Regions from separate parts of the Variovorax sp. ISS6 genome, predicted to be linked through region 3. Evidence: riboswitches for the same ligand, from Rfam matches in the RefSeq annotation. Region 3 holds a riboswitch; each other region holds the start of a gene.
What was found. Region 3 has a riboswitch for cobalamin ahead of AC1HIL_RS35540 (TonB-dependent siderophore receptor). Riboswitches for the same ligand answer to the same signal wherever they lie in the genome.
Positions count from the first base shown of each region.

Region 1: it holds a riboswitch for cobalamin, as region 3 does, so the genes downstream of both, AC1HIL_RS15835 (TonB-dependent receptor) here and AC1HIL_RS35540 (TonB-dependent siderophore receptor) in region 3, are expected to answer to the same signal.
Region 2: it holds a riboswitch for cobalamin, as region 3 does, so the genes downstream of both, AC1HIL_RS21870 (TonB-dependent receptor domain-containing protein) here and AC1HIL_RS35540 (TonB-dependent siderophore receptor) in region 3, are expected to answer to the same signal.

Region 1 is NZ_JAWRZC010000001.1:3,441,876-3,445,145, forward strand. It holds gene AC1HIL_RS15820 (cation:proton antiporter domain-containing protein) at 1-101, shown strand, start outside; gene AC1HIL_RS15825 (hypothetical protein) at 111-515, opposite strand; gene AC1HIL_RS15830 (hypothetical protein) at 759-1,055, shown strand; cobalamin riboswitch at 1,103-1,388, shown strand; gene AC1HIL_RS15835 (TonB-dependent receptor) at 1,626-3,270, shown strand, end outside.
Region 2 is NZ_JAWRZC010000001.1:4,708,228-4,711,497, reverse strand. It holds gene AC1HIL_RS21875 (ClcB-like voltage-gated chloride channel protein) at 1-1,461, opposite strand, end outside; cobalamin riboswitch at 1,567-1,814, shown strand; gene AC1HIL_RS21870 (TonB-dependent receptor domain-containing protein) at 1,911-3,270, shown strand, end outside.
Region 3 is NZ_JAWRZC010000002.1:844,153-847,422, reverse strand. It holds gene AC1HIL_RS35540 (TonB-dependent siderophore receptor) at 1-1,530, opposite strand, end outside; cobalamin riboswitch at 1,715-1,973, opposite strand; gene AC1HIL_RS35535 (ATP-binding protein) at 2,048-3,270, opposite strand, start outside.

The DNA of each region.
Region 1 (3,270 bases), on a different contig from region 3:
TGGCCCAGGCGATGGCGCGCGACGCGGTGCGCCGCGCCGTGGCGCCGCCCGCGGCGCATGGCGCCAACGGCGCGCCCACCGTGCCGGGCGCGCCGGCCTGAGCGCTTTTTCTAGAGGTCCTCGATCACCAGCATGCGATAGCGCTGGGCGATCGAGTACGGCACCGTGCGCACCACGTCCATCAGGCGTTCGGCGTCTTCCTGTTCCTCGGTGCGTACCAGCAGCGCCGTGTGGCCCTCGCGCGCGAGCTTGGTGTAGGCGCGAACGGTCGCGCCGTCGGTGCCGGCCGAGGGCAGGGGGTTGTCGGCCTCCTTCACGGTCGGGGTGATCTCGGCCAGCACGGTGGCGGGCGGCAGCAGGTAGACGTCGTCGCCGCTCACGCCCTGTTCGATGAGCTGGCGGCCGATCCGGTCGGCGTCCTCCGCGCTCGGGAACATCACCATCGAGTAGCCGGTGGGATAGAACGCGCCGCCGATGCTCGATGTCATCCGCGATTCCAGGCTGAACTGCTTCATGGGGGCCTCCTGTGTGTCTTGGCTGGCTGCTGATCCGCTTCGAAACTAGGCCGCGCACCGGCGCTCGCATGTAGGAGAAGCCCGGGAGCTGGGAACGGTGGGCGCCAACGCCCGTCGCAGGAAGCCCACAGGGTTTTCGCCGGCGGTGAACGTGATCGAGTACACGCGCGTTGTGACAGGGCGTGTCCACGATCCCGGCGGCGCGCCCCCATCATCGCCAACGCCCACCTTCCAGAGCTTCGCGTGAACACCATCCCCGCCACCCTGTCGCCGTCGCCCCGCAACCTCGCGCTGACCGTCCACGAGCTGGAGCCCGGCGAGTTCTACTGGGTGCTGATGGAGGCGGTCGACGATGCCGCGGGCGAGGGCGCGGTGCATTCCTACCTGCCGCTCGAGGCGGCCATCGAGCCGCACACCAGCTATTCGAACGCGCTGGTGGCCGGCGTCAGCGTGCTGCGCCGGCTGTTCGGCACCGAAGGCCCCGGCCGGGCGCAGGACACCCGCACGCCCGACGAGCCCGCGCGCACCCGCTCCCTATAATTCCCGCCGTTCGGTGCGGCCATTCTTCCGAGGAAGGAAGGACGCACCGGCACCACGGTTCGAAGGTGCCCCGCCAGCCATGCATGCCATGGCCAAGGGGTTAAACGGGAAGCAGGTGCGACGCGCCGGTTCACGGATCGACGCCTCCATTCCTGCGCTGCCCCCGCAACGGTCAGCGGATCTGGACGTCCTCACGCCATGCCCCCAGGGCATCGGCAGCCACTGCGCCCCCAAGGCGTGGGAAGGCGAGGGCTTCCGCAACGGCGCTGCAGTATCGACTGCGCGCCGCTGCGCTCCGCGAGCCCGGATACCGGCCTTCGTCACCGCCTCGGACGCTGCGGGAGTGCGTGTCCGGGCCGCCGGCCGGCGAAGCGCTCGCTTTACCCGCCGCCGGTCCCGGCCATCGATCGACCTCCCGCCGCGTCCACGTTCGGTCAGAGAGCCTGCGGGGACGCGGGCCGGAGGAGAAGTCACATGGATCACGCATCGCCGCCAGGCGATCGCAGGGGCGCGGCCGGCCGCCGCCCGCACCGCCACCGGGGTCGCCCGGCCACCCGCCGCCTCGGCGGCATGTCCGCCGCCATCGGCCTGGCCTTCGGGGCCGGCAGCGGCTTCGCGCAGCAGGCCGCCACCAGCCTGCCGCCGGTGCAGGTCGAGGCCGGCGCCCAGGGCGCGCTGTCGCTCGCCGAGCCCACGCAGACCGGCAGCCGCCTCGGCCTCACGCCGCTCGAGACGACCGCCAGCATCGAGGTGCTGACCGGCGAGACCATCCGCGCGCGCGGCGACGTCTCCGTCATCGAGGCCGCCACCCGCGCCACCGGCATCACCGGCGCGCCCTCGCCGGGCAACGGCAGCACCTCGATGGCCGCACGCGGCTTCTCGGGCCATGGCTCGGTGATGCAGCTGTTCGACGGCACGCGGCTGTTCGCGGGCGCGGGCACCGTCACCTTCCCGTTCGACACCTGGTCGGTCGACCGCATCGAGGTGCTGCGCGGCGCGGCCTCGGTCATGTATGGCGAAGGCGCGATCGGCGGCGCGATCAACGTGGTGCCCAAGAAGCCCACGCGCGGACCGATCCACAACGAGGCGCTGCTGAGCTACGGCTCCGACGCCACGCGCCAGGCCGCCTTCGGCAGCGGCGGCGCGATCAACGACAAGCTTTCGTACCGCTTCGACATCAGCCACCGCGCCACCCACGGCTTCATGGCGCGCGGCGAGGGCGAGAGCCTGGCCGTCGGTGGCGCGCTGCGCCTGGACGTCTCGCCCGAGCTGCAGTTCACCCTGTCGCACGACGAGGGCCGCCAGTCGCCGCAGCGCTACCAGGGCGTGCCGCTGATCGACGGGCGCCTCGACGGCCGGACCCTGCGCCAGAACTACAACGTCGACGACGCCGAGCTCAAGTACGACGACAAGTGGACGCGCCTCGACGCGCTGTGGACGCCCAGCGATGCCGTCACCGTGCACAACCAGCTCTACCGGCTCGCGAGCCAGCGCCACTGGCGCAACAGCGAGACCTACACCTTCAATGCCGCCACGCGCCGCGTGACGCGCGGCGACTACCTCGAGATCGGCCACGACCAGGAGCAGGTCGGCAACCGCACCGACGCCACCTTCCGGCACGAACTGCTCGGCATGAAGAACCAGGTACTGGTGGGCTTCGACATGAACCGCATCGACTTCCTGAACTCGAGCGACTCGCCCTACGGCGGCCGCTCGGTGGTCGACCCCTTCGTCTTCCTGCCCGGCTACTACCAGTCGCCGTCGCCCTACCTGCCGCGCTACCGGACCCGCACCAGCACCTACGCCGTGTTCGCCGAGGACAAGCTGGCCTTCGACGAGCGCTGGTCGCTGGTCGCCAGCCTGCGCTGGGACCATGCCAAGGTGGCGCGCACCGACCTGGCCAACGCGGCCAACAGCCTCACGAAGACCTTCGAGTACGCCACCGGCCGCATCGGCGCGGTGTATGCGCCCGATGCCTCGCAGTCCTTCTATGCGCAGCTGGCGCATGCGGCCGATCCGCTGACCTCGCTGATCAGCACCTCGACCACGCAGGCGCCGTTCGACCTCAGCACCGGCAACCAGGTCGAGGTCGGCTACAAGCGCCAGCTGGCCGACAACCGCGGCGCCTGGACCGTGGCCGCCTACCGCATCGAGAAGAAGAAGCTGCTGTCGCGCGACCAGAACAACCCCAGCGTCTTGCAGCAGGTCGGCAAGC
Region 2 (3,270 bases), on a different contig from region 3:
GACCACGTAGAGGTACTTCACCGGGTGCTGCAGGAACAGCCGGCTCATCGCCTCGCGATCGGCCTCGGGGCCGACCACCGTCTGCGCCGGCTGCACCAGGTCGCGGATGTGCAGCGAGCGCAGCCGCAGCTGCTCGTCCTGCTGCTCGCGCCGGCGCAGCGTGATCTCGTACATCGAGCCGGCGTTGGCCGAGCGCGCGACGAAATAGGCGATCACGCCGGCCAGCATCAGCGGCAGCATCACCTGGTAGTTGAGCGTCATCTCGAAGATCATGAGGATCGCCATCAGCGGCGCCTGCGTGGCCCCCGCGAGAAAGGCGCCCATGCCGACCACCGCATAGGCGTAGGGGGCCGACACCGCATGCGGCCACAGCGCCTGCGCGGCATGGCCGAACAGCGCGCCCACCATGCAGCCGAAGAACAGCGCCGGCGTGAACACGCCGCCCACCGCGCCCGAGCCGGCCGTGGCCAGCGTGGCGACCAGCTTGGCCGCGAGCACCATGGCGATCAGGGTCCAGGTCCAGGGCGTGTGCAGCACCGCGTTGACCACGCTGTAGCCATTGCCCCAGACCTCGGGCCAGGGCACCGACACCAGCCCCATCGCGAGCCCGCCGAGCGCGAGCCGCCACGGCAGCGCGAACGGCAGCCGCGCGAACAGCGCCCGGCTGCCCTGCAGCGCGCGCAGGAAGCCCGCGGCCGCGAAGCCCAGCAGCACGCCGAGCAGCGCGAACAGCGGGATCTCCGCGCCATGCAGCTCGGGGAACACCGGCATCTGGTAGGGCGGCTGGTAGCCGGGCAGGGCGCGCATCACGATGTTGGCGACCACCGCCGCGATCAGGATCGGGCCCACGCTCTCCATCACGATCGAGCCCAGCACGATCTCGGCGACGAAGAAGGCGCCCGCGATCGGCGCGTTGTACGCGGCCGTGAGGCCGGCCGCCGCGCCGCAGGCCACGAGCAGGCGCAGCCGCTCGACCGGGAAGCGGAACACCCGGCCCAGCAGCGAGGCGGCCAGCGCGGCGAGCTGCACCATCGAGCCCTCGCGGCCGATCGAGCCGCCGGTGCCGATGCTCACGAGCGAGGAGGCGCTGCGCACCAGCGTCTGCGCCACCGGGATGCGGCCGTCGCCGAGCACGATCGCCTCCATGTAGTTGGAGGTGGCACTGCGCACCGCCACGCGCTTCGCGAGCACGAGCAGGCCGCCGGCCACGAGGCCGCCCACGGCGGGGAAGGCGATGCGCGCCCACCACGGCAGCGCGCGCGCCATCGCGACCAGGCTGTCGCCGGGGCCGAGCACGACGTGCTCGAAGCCGCGCAGCGCGGCGCGGAAGCCCTCGGTCGCGAGCGTGCCGAGCAGGCCGGCGACGATGGACCACAGCAGCATCGATTGCCAGCCCGATACGCCGAACAGGCGCTGCAGGGCGGAGCGCAGGCGCAGCAATGGCGAGGAACGCAGGGTCATGCGGGGTGGTGGTGATGGCATCCCATAGCCCGTCGATGTTAGTGCGCGGGACGCGGCGAGCGTCGGGCGCACGCAACTTTCGACTTAAGGCGCGCGGCGCAACGCCTAGAATCTCGCCCGTTGGTGCCTGCGGCGTGGTTCACGCGCCGCGGTTCAACGGGAAGCAGGAGTGAAGGGACCGGCCGCGCGCCGGCACCGAAGCCGCCTGCGCTGCCCCCGCAACGGTCAAGCAGACGGCGCCGCAAGGCGCCACCCTCTCCACACGAGCCACTGGGCGCCCTGAAACAGGCGCCTGGGAAGGCGGCGAGGGCCGGTCTGCCAGCCCGGATACCGGCCAACAAGGCGGTTCGCGCATGCTCTTCGCTTCGTCGATGCAGGCACGGACCAATGGCGCCCCGGGCGCCGGCGGGGAGGCCGGCAAGGGGCATAGACGTTCGTTCGCTCACTCCATGATTTCCTGCGTTTCCTTCTCGCGCCGTTCGCGCGCTCGCATTCCCGCGTCCCGCATCGGCATGCGCCTGGCCGGCCTGCCGCTGGCCCTGGTGCCGGCCTTCGGCGGCCTGCTGCTGGCCCAGTTGCCGCTGGCGGCCTCGGCCCAGACTCCGGCCGGCGCGCTCGGCGAGACCGTGGTCACGGCCAACCGCACCGCGCAGCCGCTGTCGGACCTGGTGGCCGATGTCTCGGTGATCGACCGCGAGACCATCGAGCGCAGCGGTTCCACCGGCGTGGCCGACGTGCTCGCGCGCCAGGCCGGCATCCAGATCGTGCGCAACGGCGGCGTCGGCAACTCGACCAGCGTCTACATCCGCGGCGCCGAGACGCGCTTCACCGCCGTCTACATCGACGGCGTGCGCGTGGACTCGCAGGCCACCGGCGGCGCGGCCTGGGAGAGCATCCCGCTGGCGCAGATCGACCGCATCGAGGTCTTGCGCGGCCCGGCCGCCGCGGTCTACGGCTCCGACGCCATCGGCGGCGTGATCCAGCTGTTCACCAAGCGCGGCGAGGAGGGGGTGTCGCCCTCGATCGGCGTGGGTGTCGGCAGCCACGGCCTGTTCCGCACCGAGGCGGCGATCAGCGGCAAGGCCAACGCCTTCGACTATTCGTTCGGCGTGGCGCACGAGGAAAGCCGCGGCTTCAACATCCAGCCGCTCGAGAAGCGCACGCTGCCCAAGGACGGCTTCACCAGCCCCGACCGCGACGGCTACAACACCACCTCGGGCAACGTGCGCCTGGGCTGGCAGATCGCGCCCGGCCAGCGGCTCGAGGCCACCGCGCTGTCGAGCGATACCAAGGCGCACTACGACGCCGCCAAGTCCGGCAGCAAGCCGCCGGCCTACTACCTCGACGACCAGAGCCGCAACCGGCTGCGCACCGCCGGCCTGACCTGGTCGGCGCAATGGAACGAGGTCTACAGCACCCGGCTGCAGGTGACCGATTCGCAGTCGGTCTACAGCACCATGCCCTCGTACTACCGCACCGAGACCCGGCTGCGCGGCTACCTGTTCCAGAACGAACTGCGCTTCGGTCCGCACCTGGTGACGGCCGCGCTCGAACGCCGCGAGGACCGGCTCGAGAACGCCCCCACCAGCAGCACCGACAAGGGCCTGGCGCGCAAGCGCTCGCAGGACGCGGTCTCGCTCGGCTACGGCTTCGTGCAGGGCCCGCACTCGTTGCAGCTCAACGTGCGCCACGACGACGACAGCGAGTTCGGCGGCAAGACCACCGGCAGCGCCGCCTACGGCTTCGCGATCACGCCGAAGCTGCGCGTGACCGCCTCGGCCGGCACCGCCTTCCGCGCGCCCACGCTCT
Region 3 (3,270 bases):
CTGATAGCTCCAGCGGTCGTCCGCCGCGCGGCCCTTCAGGCCCACTTCCTTGCTGCGCGTGATCTCGGGCCGCAGGATGTCGGGCACCACCACGCCGCCGCGCGTGTTGAGCGCCACCGCCTGCGGCCGGAAGCCTTCGCTCCAGTTCGCGAACACGGCGTGCGAGGAGGCATCGCCCTGCAGGAACAGCCAGTCCACGCCGGCGCGCGGGCTGGTGTGGCTGCCTTCCTGCGCCGAGATCACCTGCGTGCCCGTGCGGCCGAGGGTCTGCTCGAAGCGGTCGTGGCGCACGCCCAGCGTGAAGCCGACCGGGCCGTACTCGAAGCGGTCCTGCAGGTAGACGCTGCGCACCTCCTGGTCGAAGCGCGAGGAGGTGATGCTGCCGCGCACGCCGCGCGGATCGTTGCGCACGTTGCTCACGGGGATGTCGTAGAACGGCCCGCGGTAGGTGGGCGCGTTGCTGAAGCTCGGCGAGTCGAGGCCCTGCCAGCCGCGCTCGAGGTTGAAGCCGGCCTGGAACTCGTTGCTCCAGCCCTTGCCCGCCATCAGGTGCGTGGCGGCGAGCTCGTGGTAGACGCCGCGGTCGGCGGTGTAGCTCTCGGAATAGCCCTTGCTCACGGCCGCGGGCGGCGGAACGATGGTGATGCCGCCGGCGAAGAAGCGGTTGTAGCGCGCGAAGCTGCTCAGGTGGTTGATCGACCAGCCGGCGCCGAGCTCGAAGCGGTTCTTCCACGAGAACGACTGGTAGTCGCCCGTGACGTAGGAGTCGGGAATGCCGTAGTTGTCGCGCGAGGTGATGCCGAAGATCGGCTTGCCGTTGACCAGCGGCACGATCGAGCCGCGGTCGCCGCGCACGCGTGTGTCGTAGAGCTGGAAGCCGGTGGTCCAGTGGCGCGTGACGGCGAAATCGCCGCCGACCAGCAGGGCCGACTGCGCGCGGCCGGCATCGCGCTGGAAGCCGTTGTAGTCGCTGTTGGCCACGCCCACATAGAGGTTGCCGCGCTCGAAGTCCCAGCGGTAGCGCAGGCTGCCGTCGAGGCGGCCGTAGCTGCCGACGGTGGCCGTGAGGCTGCCGCCCGCGCGCTCGGGCTTCATGAAGAACTGCGCCACGCCGCCGATCGCGTTCTTGCCGTAGAGCGCCGAGGCCGGGCCCTTGATGAACTCGAGCCGGTCCACCAGGTCGGGCGCGATCAGCGTGATGTCTGCATTGCCCTGCAGCAGGCGCAGCGGCACGCCGTCCATCAGCACCAGCACGTCCTGCGTGTCGCGCAGGCCGCGGGTCTCGAAGCGCGAGTAGTAGTTGCCCTGCGTGCCGTACTGCAGGCCCGGCACGCTGCGCAGCGTGTCCTCGAGCGTGACGGCGCCCACCGCGTCGAGCTGCGCGCGTTCGACCGAATAGGTGGCGAAGGGCAGGCGCAGCGTGTCGGCTTCCTGGCGCGTGGCGGTGGAGATGGTCTTGCGGTCGCTGACGGTGGTGGGCGGCAGCGAGCCTTCGGCGTCCTGCGCCGAAGCGACCGAGGCGAGCAGCATGACGCCGGATCCGATGAGGGCTTGGTGGGGTCTGACGCGGCCGCGCCGGGAGATGTTGCGCACGAGGGTTTCCTTCGAGCCCGCGCTCCCGCGGGCCATGAGAACAACCGGACGCCGAGGGGACCCGCCAGCGACCGGCCCCGCGCCCACGCGTGACCGATACGGCTTGCCTGCACTCCCGCAGCGACCGAACGAGGCGAAGGCCGGTATCCGGGCTTGCGGAGCGCCGCGGTGCATCAGGGAGATGCGCCGTTGCCGCGATCCTCGCCTTCCCATGCCGGGGCACAGTGACTGACGATGCCCGCGAGGGCATCGACCGTGAGAATCGCGAATCCGCCGACCGTTGCGGGGGCAGCGCAGGACTGGGGCCCTGGAGGGCTCGTCACCTGCTTCCCGTTTAACGCCGGTCCTGCAACCGGCGCACCTTCGCGCGTGCCGGCTTGGGTGATGCTTTCGTTTGCATCGGCCGGCGGGGCGGATTATAGGAGCGGGTCTTGCGCCGCCCGGCGCGAAAAGCTCAGGCCGCGGGGGCGGGCGTGGGCGTCTGTGGCAGCCGCACGGTGAACACCACGTAGCCGTCGTCGTGCGCATAGCCGAGGCTGCCGCGGTGCGAGCGCACGATGGCCTGCGCGATGTGCAGCCCTAGGCCCAGTCCGCCCTTGTTGCGCTCGTTGGGCACGCTGCGCCGCTTGAAGGCGCTGAACAGGTCGGGCACCAGCGCGGCATCGATCGGCGGCGCGCGGTTGGCCACGCTGAACACCACGTGCCCTTCGGCCTGCTCGAGCCGGATGCGCACCGCCTCGCCGGGCAGGCCGTGGTGGCGCGCATTGCTCACGAGGTTGCCGACCAGCTGCGCCATGCGGTCGGGGTCGGCCAGCACGGGCAGCGTGCTGGGCGCCTCCAGCTCGAGCTGCGAGCCGGGGTAGGCGGTGCGCGACTCGTCGACCGCGTCTTCCAGCAGCCGTGCCAGGTCGATCTGCGCCGGCACCACCTGCAGGCCCATGCCGCTTTGCAGGCGCGAGGCATCGAGCACCTGGCCGATCAGCCGCGCCATGCGGCTGCTCGATGTCTGGATGCGCTGGCCCAGCCGCGCGCCGGCGTTGCTGCCGTCGGGCAGGCTGCGCTCGAGCAGCTTGGCCGCCATCGTGATCGACTGCAGCGGATCGCGCAGGTCGTGGCCGAGCACGGCCAGCAGCTCGGTGCGGGCCTTGTAGGTGTCGGCCAGCCGCGCCGCGCTGGCGCGGATCAGCTCGTCGCGCAACTGGCGCGCGAAGTCGAGGTCGTTGGTGCCCCAGGGCACGCTGGTGTCGCGCACCGTCTCTTTCCAGACGTCGAAGGAGCCGCGCGGCGTGAGCCGGGGGCCGAGCGGGCCGCTCACGTAGTGCTTCTCGGGCTTGCCGCCCCAGCTGATGGTCTCGACCTGCTCCTTGCGCGCGAGCACCAGCCAGCCGTTGTCGATCGCGTCGAAGCGCAGCGCGAGAAAGCCGCACCACACGCCGCCCAGCGAACGCAGGTTCTCGGGCAGCCGCTCGCGCTCGTGCAGCGCCACGATCTCGTCGCCGTTCGTCGACGCGGTGAGCCACTGGATCAGCGCCGCCGCGGCCTCGCGCGGCATGTCGCCTTCCACATGCAGCCGCGACTGCTCTGCGATGATCGCCGCCTGCGCGTCGAAGGCATCGGCCAGCGGGCGCGCCAGCCCGATCAGCGCGCTGAAGGTGTCCTCGGCATGCAGCACGGCCT